2 regions of the Brevibacillus sp. AY1 genome follow, and region 1 is predicted to be linked to the other one. Evidence: predicted binding sites of a transcription regulator. Region 1 holds the regulator's gene; the other holds the start of a gene.

Region 1 (4,705 bases):
CACCACAGCAGTTTGGGTCGGATATACATGTCCCTTCCCCCCTGTCCCGTTTTTTGTGTAAGCCTATGCTATACGGGAAGGTTTTAGAACGGGACGGAAAAGTTGCTAATCATAGCATGGAGGTGGTCGGTCATACTAGTGTTACACCCGAAGGAGGTGAGCGCGTGAACATGTCACAACGAACCACATCTCCTGATGTATTAGGGTTTCTGTTACAGGAATACCGCGTCTCCTGGGCAGCGCTATCCTCTCCGCTGCGCAATTTGTCTCACACACCCACACTGCATTTTCGCCACCGAACCCTCAATGAACTGTGGCGAAAATGAGCACGGCCTGATTGTTTCAACAAATTCCCCTACCTACACCTACACTTGTTTACTCCTGTCTTGAGAAGGGCAGGAGCCTTTTTCATTATCGATTCAACAATTGGAACATGCGGTTTGCTTCAAAAATCGCCTTCTCTTCATCCAGCGTCAACAGCTCACGATTCCGCATCAGGAAGCTACCAGCTACAATCGTGTCCTTCACGTCACGTCCATTGGCCGCATATACCACATGGGAGACAGGTTCATGAGCAGGATGGAAATGAGCTTGATGGCTGTCGAGAACAATCAGATCAGCCTGTTTGCCCACTTCAATAGAACCCAGGGAATCTCCCTGGAAGACACCATCCGCACCATAGCGTGTCGCCATGCGCAAAGCAGCGTCAGCTGGCACTGCAACCGGATCGTAATTGACTCCTTTATGCAAAATCGCGGCAAGCTTCAGCTCTTCAAACAGGTTGAGATTGTTGTTGCTTGCTGAGCTGTCTGTTCCAAGCGAAACACTGATGCCTTTTTCCAGCATTTTTGGAACAGGCGCCACACCGCTTGCCAGCTTCAGATTGCTCACGACATTGTGAGAAACTTTTACTTGGTATTTTGCCAAGATATCGATCTCTTCATCCGTCAAGTGAACAGCGTGTGCGAGCAAGGTTGGACGGGAGAACATGCCCAGCTTCTCCAGGTGTGCTACTGGACGAAGCCCGTAATCCTTCTCATTTTGCCCAACTTCCCATTGGGTTTCCGACATATGAATGTGCAGAGGTAGAGAAAGCTCATCCGCTTTTTCAATAATTTGCATAATGAATTCTGGCGAGCACGTGTATGGAGCATGTGGTGCCATCATGACAGTGATGCGTCCATTTGCTTGGTAGTGCCATTCTTTGGCAAACTGTGTGGCATCCTTCAATTTCGTTTGACGCTCTTCCTCCGAGCACAAGCCGATCATGCCGCGACAAAGACGTGCGCGCATACCGGATTCATCTACCGCTTTTGCTACTTCGTCCATGTGATCGTACATATCTACAAAGGTTGTCGTACCCGTGCGAATCATCTCAATCAGGGAAAGATGCGTACCCCATTTCACATGATCAGCCGTAAATTGAGCCTCCAATGGCCACATTTTGTCTTCCAGCCACTGCTGAAGCGGCAAATCATCTGCATAGCCGCGAAGCAAGGACATTCCGGCATGCCCATGTGTATTAATAAGACCTGGAAGCACGTAATCCCCTTTTTGATCGATCACTTCGTCATAGCTTGAAACATCTACTGGTGTAGGTCCTACATACGTAATTTTGCCATCCTCGAATGCCACAGCACCGTCGTGGATCACTTCATTGCTGTCGTTTACTGTAATGACAGTTGCATGTGTCAAAATCGTCTTCTTCATCTCGATTCTCCGTTCTCACCTATGTAATGTAATAAGCCAGGCTTTGCAAATTAGACGTAACATCGGCATAATGAACACGCACATCCTTGGGGACTTTGATGGTCGTCGGAGCGAAATTCAGAATGCCTTTGATCCCGAAGCTAACCAGCTGGTCACAAACGGTTTGCGCAGCTGGAGCAGGTACGGTCATGATAGCCAGCTTGATATTTTTTTCCGCTATGGTATGTGCCATTTCACTCATGGACTGAATAGGCAGACCTGCAACTTCTTTGCCTAGCTTGCTGGCATCATTATCAAAAATCGCAGCTATCCGAATGTTGTCTTTCACGTACGCGTTGTAGTTGCTGATCGCATGACCCAAATGACCCGCTCCGACAAGAACAACCCGTACTTCATCGGTTAGCTTCAAAATCTGGCGGATATTTTCCACCAGGTAATTCACATCATAGCCGATCCCTTTTTTGCCGAAATCTCCGAACGCGGCTAAGTCTTTTCGTATTTGCGCGGGATTCACGTCCAGATTCATGCCCATTTGTTGGGAGGACACGGTTGTTACGTTGACCTGCTGCAAATAAGATAGGTACCGAAGATAAATCGGCAAGCGGCGAACGACCGCCTCCGAAATCTTTTCATATTTGGCCACGTACGGTCTTTCCTCCTTCTTTACTGCTGTTTTAGTACCCGATAATCCTTGCCATTGGACAAGATCGTAATCGATCCATCCTGACTGGTCAAGTACGTCTCTGCCCACGATTCACCCAGTCTCTCCAACACTTCAGTCTGATTATCCTTCATCTCTTCACGGGTTTTTCCCGTCTGGATAATCGCGACTTGTGGATCAACCTGGGTCAGGAAGGGTTGGGAGGACGCTTGATTGCTCCCCTGATCCCCCACTTTCAACACCACTGACTTCAATTCATTGGCGTGGCGTTCCAATAGGCGCTCTTCCGCCTTTTCGTTGATGCCGCTCGTGAAGAGAAAGTTGAGTTCGAGATGCCTCAACTGAAAAACAAGAGAATTGTTCTGGGGTGACAAGAACAAGGGCTCATTGGGTGATAGCGCTCGTATGGAGACTTCATCATCCAGCTCGAGAACCTGATTATCTGTTACGTCCAAACGCTTTTGGTCCGGTTTTAGGGATACTGCATGACGAATCACTGGTTCGATTAGCTTGGGTACGATCAGTTTATCTATGACCAGCTTCTCAGCAAGAAAGGGATAGCCTCCCGCATGCTCTGGCTGGTCATTGGTCAGCACGACATAATCCAATCGTGTCACGTGGCGCTCCAGTAATCGTTCCTGCAAGACTGGCCAATCCTCTTCACTGCCCGTGTCGATGAGAATCGTTTTGGCTTTGGGGTACGGCAAGCGAATCAAAGTGCTTTCCCCATGCGGCAAGGCAAAATAGGTAATGACCAGTCCGGTAAAATCACGTTCATTCTCACTGGCAAACGGGTCATCCACCTTGATGACTTCTTGCACAAAACGGCTGTCGACCGAAGAGCAGCTGATGAGCAAAATGACGCACAGTCCGAGAAAAAATCGTATCCATCCCGTTTTCCCTAACATGTATTTTATCACCTAAATCCTTGGGAGACTATGGATTCATTTCTGAGTCTGAATAGAAAGCCCGGTGCGGTGTATGTCGCAACGGCTTTATTTCTATTCATTTCTATCGTCCAAGGGTAGCATACCCAAAAATTCAGGGATTTGTTGACGAAGTGTAGGCCAAGCTCCGCTTTCTATCTGAAAAGGCGGCAGAGATTGCAGGAATGTCCGGCCGTATCGGGATTCAACCACACGCGTGTCAAAGACCACGACAACTCCACGGTCAAGGTGATGGCGTATCAGGCGGCCAACCCCTTGCTTAAATTGAATCACAGCTTGAGGCAACGCCATGGACATAAAGGCGTTTTTGCCCGCCTCCTTCATGAGTTCAGCCCTTCCCTGATAAACCGGGTGATTGGGCGGTGTAAAAGGCAAACGAACAATCACCAGGCAACTAAGCGCCTCACCCGGAATATCGACACCCTCCCAAAAGCTGCTCGTTCCAAACAGGACACTTCGCTCCATCGTTTGGAACTGATGAATCAGCTTGCTGCGGTTATTGCTGTCAATTCCCTGCCCAAGCAGCGTATAGGGAACGTCTTCATCCACTAGCCGCTCTTTCATCGCCTGATACACCTGACGCAGCATGGAGTGGGACGTAAAAAGCAGCATGGTACGTCCTTTCGCTGCTGTCACGACATCCAAGCTGCCCTGAATGATTGCATCCAAATAGTTCTGTTCCGTATCTTTTCCTGGCAAGGGAAAGTCAGAAGGAATCAGTACCAGGCCTTGCCCTTGATAATCAAAGGGAGATGGTAGCGACAAGGTACGGACTCGCTCCTCAGGAAGCTGATCCAGACCACATTGATTCAGCATGTAGGTAAAGCTGTTTTTTACAGTCAAGGTTGCCGAGGTCAATATCAGACTTTGCTTTTGGGCAAAAAACGGTTCGGCCAACGCATTGGAGACCTCGAGCAGCGCTGCATAGAGATGGACCTGCTTCCTAGCCATCCTCGTTTCTACTTCCATCCAATAGACAAACTGAGGATCTTGTTCCAGTAAGAAAAAATGAAGGAGCTCCATTCCCTTTTGCATTTCTTGCAATAGGCCGTGCAAATCCGTGCGTAAGCTGCGCAGCGAAAATGGTGGCTTCTCCTCAGTGCGACCTAACTGCAGCAGCTGGTCACCGATTTGGGCTACCTCTCCGATTGCCTGTATGATTTTTTGCGCGGATTTCTTGATTCGCTCACTTTTGCCTGTAAACATGGCCACCCGATAGCGAACGGTCTCGCGCCCAGCATCGGTCGTCTCCTCAGCACGTTTGGAAGCCCAATCGAACAGCTGCACAGACCACTTCTGCACCTTTTCCCGCAATGGAATGCTTACTTTTTCCCATTTTTCGATCAGTTCCTTAGCCAGTTCCTTCGTTTCCGGTAACCAGGCAGTC
Region 2 (4,705 bases), 540 kb from region 1:
TTGTTTCTTCATAGAGGACATTATAACGGATCGTCTCCCTTGTGACAATCCTTACAGCTACATTTTTTCATGTTGGGCTAATTCGGTTCACTCTTGCTTACATGACAGCTGGTGCGTACGAGCACAATAGAAAACGAATCGTTCGTTAGGAGGTGAGAAAGAAATGGCAGGACGTGGAAAATCCGACAAGTCTGAGCGCCGGAATAATCATCCCGCTGCAAAACCGAGCAGTCTGGATCAATTCGGGGATGAGATGAAAGGCAAAAAAATGGCTCAGTCGCCAAATGTCGTGGAAGATCCAAGCGGCAATGGATAGTGGGCAGACTGCTTACAGAAAACCCGGGATCATTCTCCCGGGTTTTCCGTTATCGTATCGAATTAGTAAGCTACAGCGAAAAGACCGTTGATATGAGCAAGATAGCGAACGTTACTCGCTTCTTTCATCAACAAAGCCGGTGTGCCCTTCAGCTTGATTTGGCTCGCACCGATGGTTCCGATCGCATCTTTGCGCCCCAAGCTACCGAGGGTACCCGAGAATACAGGAGAGAAGCTGTTCATCTTGGAGCCTTTGAAGTGAGCGAAGAGATTGTGTCCAACCACTTCACCCATTTGCCATGCCAGCTGAGCGGTTGGCGGGAACGGACGTCCCTCAGGTCCCATGACAACCGCGCTGTCACCAGCCAGGAATACTTCCGGATGGGATGTAGATTGAAGGAATTCTGTCACAGTAGCACGACCGCGATTCACTTCCAAACCGCTGTTGGCCACTACGGAGTTTCCTTGAACGCCACCTGTCCACACCATGGTTGTGGTTTCGATGCTACTGCCGTCTTTCAGGAAAACAGTCGTTTCCTTCATCTCTGTAACCGCTACGCCAGTCAGGAATTGAACACCGCGTTTCTCCAAACTTGTCTTCGCGCGTTCAACCAGCTCCGGAGCAAATCCAGCCAGGATGGAAGGACCAGCTTCTACACAGTAGAGGCTGATGTCGCTAAATTCAACGCCATTTTTTTCGCACAGACCTGGGAGCATGTCCGCAAATTCACCAACAAGCTCAATTCCAGTCAATCCGCCGCCACCGACAACAAAGGTAGCGTCCGCTTTGTTTTTGCTTTGGCTGTAAGCCACGATGCGCTCTTCCACATGGGCGCGCAGTTTGTTTGCTTCATCAACCGATTTGAGAGTAAAGCTGTATTCTTGCAGACCAGGAATTCCGAAGAATGCTGTCTCGCTACCAAGTGCGACAACCAGTGCATCGTATTTGAGGGACTCGCCGCCGGCCAACGTCACGCGGGAGTTGTCCAGGACAATATTTTCTACGTTATCCACGATCAGATTGATATCTTTGCCGCGGAGCAGCTTTTCCAAAGGCAGGGCTACTGCTTTCTCAGACAGGTTGCCTGCTGCCAAGCGATGCAATTCCGTAATGATTTGGTGGGATGGAAAACGGTTTACCACCGTAATCGTTGCTTCTTCAGCCGTCATATATTTACGTGCGGTCAATGCGCTGAGCAAACCGCCATAACCGCCGCCTAAAATTACTATATGCTTCGCCATTGCTCAATCCTCCGTCCGTCTGTCGGTCGTAATGTGGTTACGTACTACTTTTGTTGTTGCTGCTGTTGGCGCTCTGCCGAGATTTCCAAAAATGCTTGTGCAAAACGCAACGTTTTTTGCACTTGCGGATCTTTCAGCATTTTCAGCAAACCAAACAGCCCTACTGTAGTCGTCTCTACCTGGGAACGGTCATTTGCTTCGATTGCTGCTTGCGCAATACCTTTTGCCTTGTCTTGAATCGGTTTGACGAACTCTTCCATGCCGCCCTTCAAATCGTCGATCAGGACGCGGTCATTTGCAACCGTTTGCACCAGATCATACGTTTTGGTCAGGACTGTCGTCATTTCCGCCAGCTTGGGCAAGTTTTCTACCAAAACGGTCAGTGATTGTTGGATTTCCGGCTTCATCAATTGGTCAAGCACATCTGTTTGCTGAGGCGTCATCGTAGCCGTGCTGGCTACTTCTGCAGCAGCTTGTTGAGTGGTTTGAGACATAGGAAAACGTCCTCCTTTGCGTTGGAATAGAGGTTGATTTCTCGAGATGCCTGTTCACGTGAGCGCAAGCCGACATTCTCCCATTATTCGTTGCAGCTTATTTTCTGTGAAAAACGTCCCCTCTGATCGGGGGATTGAAGCATCTCGACGTTTTTCAAGTGGATTTGAACGCAAGCAGTCAAACAATTTGTCCCCCGAAGAAAGGGGGAAACGGTCATGACCGTTTTGTTCTTTTTTTCACAAAGGTGCACATAAAAAACGGGTCAGGCTCGATTTTTAACTCTCTATGCCTATACTATATACCTTATTCACCAGAACTTCAAAGGGAAAAACCGCTCCATTAAGAGGAAGCGGTCTCCAAGAGCTTTTTATAGTAATTTTTGATGAGCAAATGATTATTCTCATGGATGTCAGTAAAAATCATTTCTACGACAGCCTGAGAATCAGAGAAGCTCTTTTCTACGACCTTCGCCATGCCCACAACCTCTTGCTTGGTGTGCGGGACTGTGAAGGAAAGATTGATAAAATCTCCCTTGGCTATGTAACCATCTGTCCCCATGATGAGCCGGGTCGGAGAGAATTTCAGGAGGACACCCTCCCCTTTTTCCTCAGACGGTCTGGCACCCATGACCTTGTAAGGGACCTGAATAATATAATCAGGGGCAATCGGGTCTTGCTTGGCCTTGGCTGTCACTTCCACACTAACGCTAAGCGGGATCATGCCGAGAAGGACGATCGGCCATACGATCTGCTCCTGCACGACCTCAAAGTCAACGGTTTGAACGCTCGCTTCTGTTTCCCAGCGAACTCTCACATGCGAACCAAGCAGCTGCAGATTCTCTTTTTCATTGGACTCACAGGAGACGACGAGGTAGCCGGCTTTGACATGTTCCACCATGATCGGAATCGGTGACTTTACCTGTTTGGAGACGAGCATCTGCAAAACGCCGCCGCGCTGGAGTCGTTTATCTGTCAAAAAAGGATGTAAGGATGGAACATCTGCCATAGTCACGCTCACTCCACAAAATCAAACTCTAGTTTCCCGATGCGGACCGTGTCCCCATCTTTTGCTCCCTGTTTTCGCAACGCATTGTCTACACCCATGCTGCGCATGATCTTCGCGAATCGTTGTGCTGCGTCGTAGCTGTTCAGGTTTGTCATGCGTACCAGCTTTTCAATCTTCTCACCGCTGACGACAAAGACTTCATTTTCCCTGCTGATTTCAAACGCGTCCGGTTCTTTTTCAGCCCGGAATACCACACGCTCTTCGACCTCAACGACTTCCTCCACAGCCGGTTTTTCTGGCATGGTCGCCAGCATATCACCGATTGCGTACATCAATTCCTGCACACCTTGTCTGGTAGCGGCTGAAATCTCGAAGACCTGAACATCGGGAAGCTGCTCCTTGAAGCGCTTCAGATTTTCCCGTGCTTCCGGGACGTCCATCTTGTTTGCAACAACAATTTGCGGGCGGTCTTCCAGCTTCAGGTTGTACAGCTTGAGTTCACGGTTGATCTGCAAGTAATCCTCGTAAGGATCGCGTCCATCCACGCCTGCCATGTCGATAACATGCACAATCAGGCGCGTACGCTCTACGTGGCGCAGGAATTGATGCCCCAATCCGACTCCCTCATGAGCACCTTCAATCAAACCCGGCAGGTCTGCCATGACAAAGCTTTGCTCACCCAAGTCCACGACTCCGAGATTGGGGGTCAGGGTGGTAAAATGGTATGCAGCTATCTTCGGCTTGGCTGCCGTTACACTGGAGAGAAGGGTTGATTTCCCCACACTTGGGTATCCGACCAGCCCGACGTCTGCAATCAGCTTCAGTTCCATTCTGATATAGCGTTCCTGTCCTGGTTCACCATTTTCCGAGATGTGTGGAGCCGGATTGGATGGATTGACAAAGCGCGTGTTTCCACGACCACCACGACCGCCTTTAGAAATGACTGCACGCTGTCCATGTTCAATCAGATCGGCAATCACTTCTTGGGTATCGTCGTCAATCACGGTCGTTCCAGGCGGTACACGCACCAGCAAATCTTCCGCACCGGCTCCGTGCTGATTCTTGTTACGACCATGCTCTCCTCGCGGTGCCTTGAAGTGCTTCTGGTAACGAAAATCAACCAGAGTGCGCAGCCCTTCGTCCACGACAAACACAACATCCCCGCCGCGTCCACCATCACCACCAGCTGGACCACCTAGTGGTACGTACTTCTCTCGGCGAAAGGAGACGGCTCCGTTTCCACCGTCCCCTCCTTTTACATAAATCTTGACTTGATCGACAAACATGGTGTCACCTCTTTCGTTTACGAGAATGGAACAATCAATTCCAAGATCCATTCTTCTTCCGTATGTATCCACTCGGTGACTTCCACCGCACTTTGTTCGCTTTTACGTACCAGTTTTTCCAGTTCGTCCAATCCGGATACAGTCAATTCACCGGCCAGATCAAATCGAAAATGAACGCCAGACTCACCCGTAAACAGACTAACCTGCATACTCGCTGGCTCGTATCCATCCTGGGCTACATGTTCGTTCACAGTGCATAATATCTCTGACACCATCTGAAACAAGGACTGCTCGTCCAGCACAATGTGCGATAGATTCACCTTTTCACACACATCTACATCTAACAGCATTTCCTTGTTCAG

The links. The regulator Rex, encoded in region 1, represses fermentation and respiration genes when NADH is low (regulators of the CRP and FNR family bind a similar motif). The targets are predictions, from matches to a motif close to TTGTGAAATATTTCACAA.
Region 2: the regulator Rex is predicted to act here: its motif matches at 2,277-2,294, upstream of JZI27_RS00050 (helical membrane plugin domain-containing protein).

Annotation. Positions count from the first base shown of each region.
Region 1 covers NZ_JAFLPN010000001.1:547,181-551,885, reverse strand. Annotated here, with positions in the region: gene JZI27_RS02945 (hypothetical protein) at 1-29, opposite strand, end outside; gene JZI27_RS02940 (hypothetical protein) at 165-326, shown strand; gene JZI27_RS02935 (amidohydrolase) at 412-1,710, opposite strand; gene JZI27_RS02930 (redox-sensing transcriptional repressor Rex) at 1,730-2,353, opposite strand; gene JZI27_RS02925 (ComEC/Rec2 family competence protein) at 2,374-3,279, opposite strand; gene dinG (ATP-dependent DNA helicase DinG) at 3,373-4,705, opposite strand, start outside.
Region 2 covers NZ_JAFLPN010000001.1:4,975-9,679, reverse strand. Annotated here, with positions in the region: gene JZI27_RS00060 (hypothetical protein) at 164-316, shown strand; gene JZI27_RS00055 (NAD(P)/FAD-dependent oxidoreductase) at 379-1,557, opposite strand; gene JZI27_RS00050 (helical membrane plugin domain-containing protein) at 1,602-2,051, opposite strand; gene JZI27_RS00045 (PilZ domain-containing protein) at 2,392-3,057, opposite strand; gene obgE (GTPase ObgE) at 3,066-4,343, opposite strand; gene JZI27_RS00035 (Spo0B C-terminal domain-containing protein) at 4,361-4,705, opposite strand, start outside.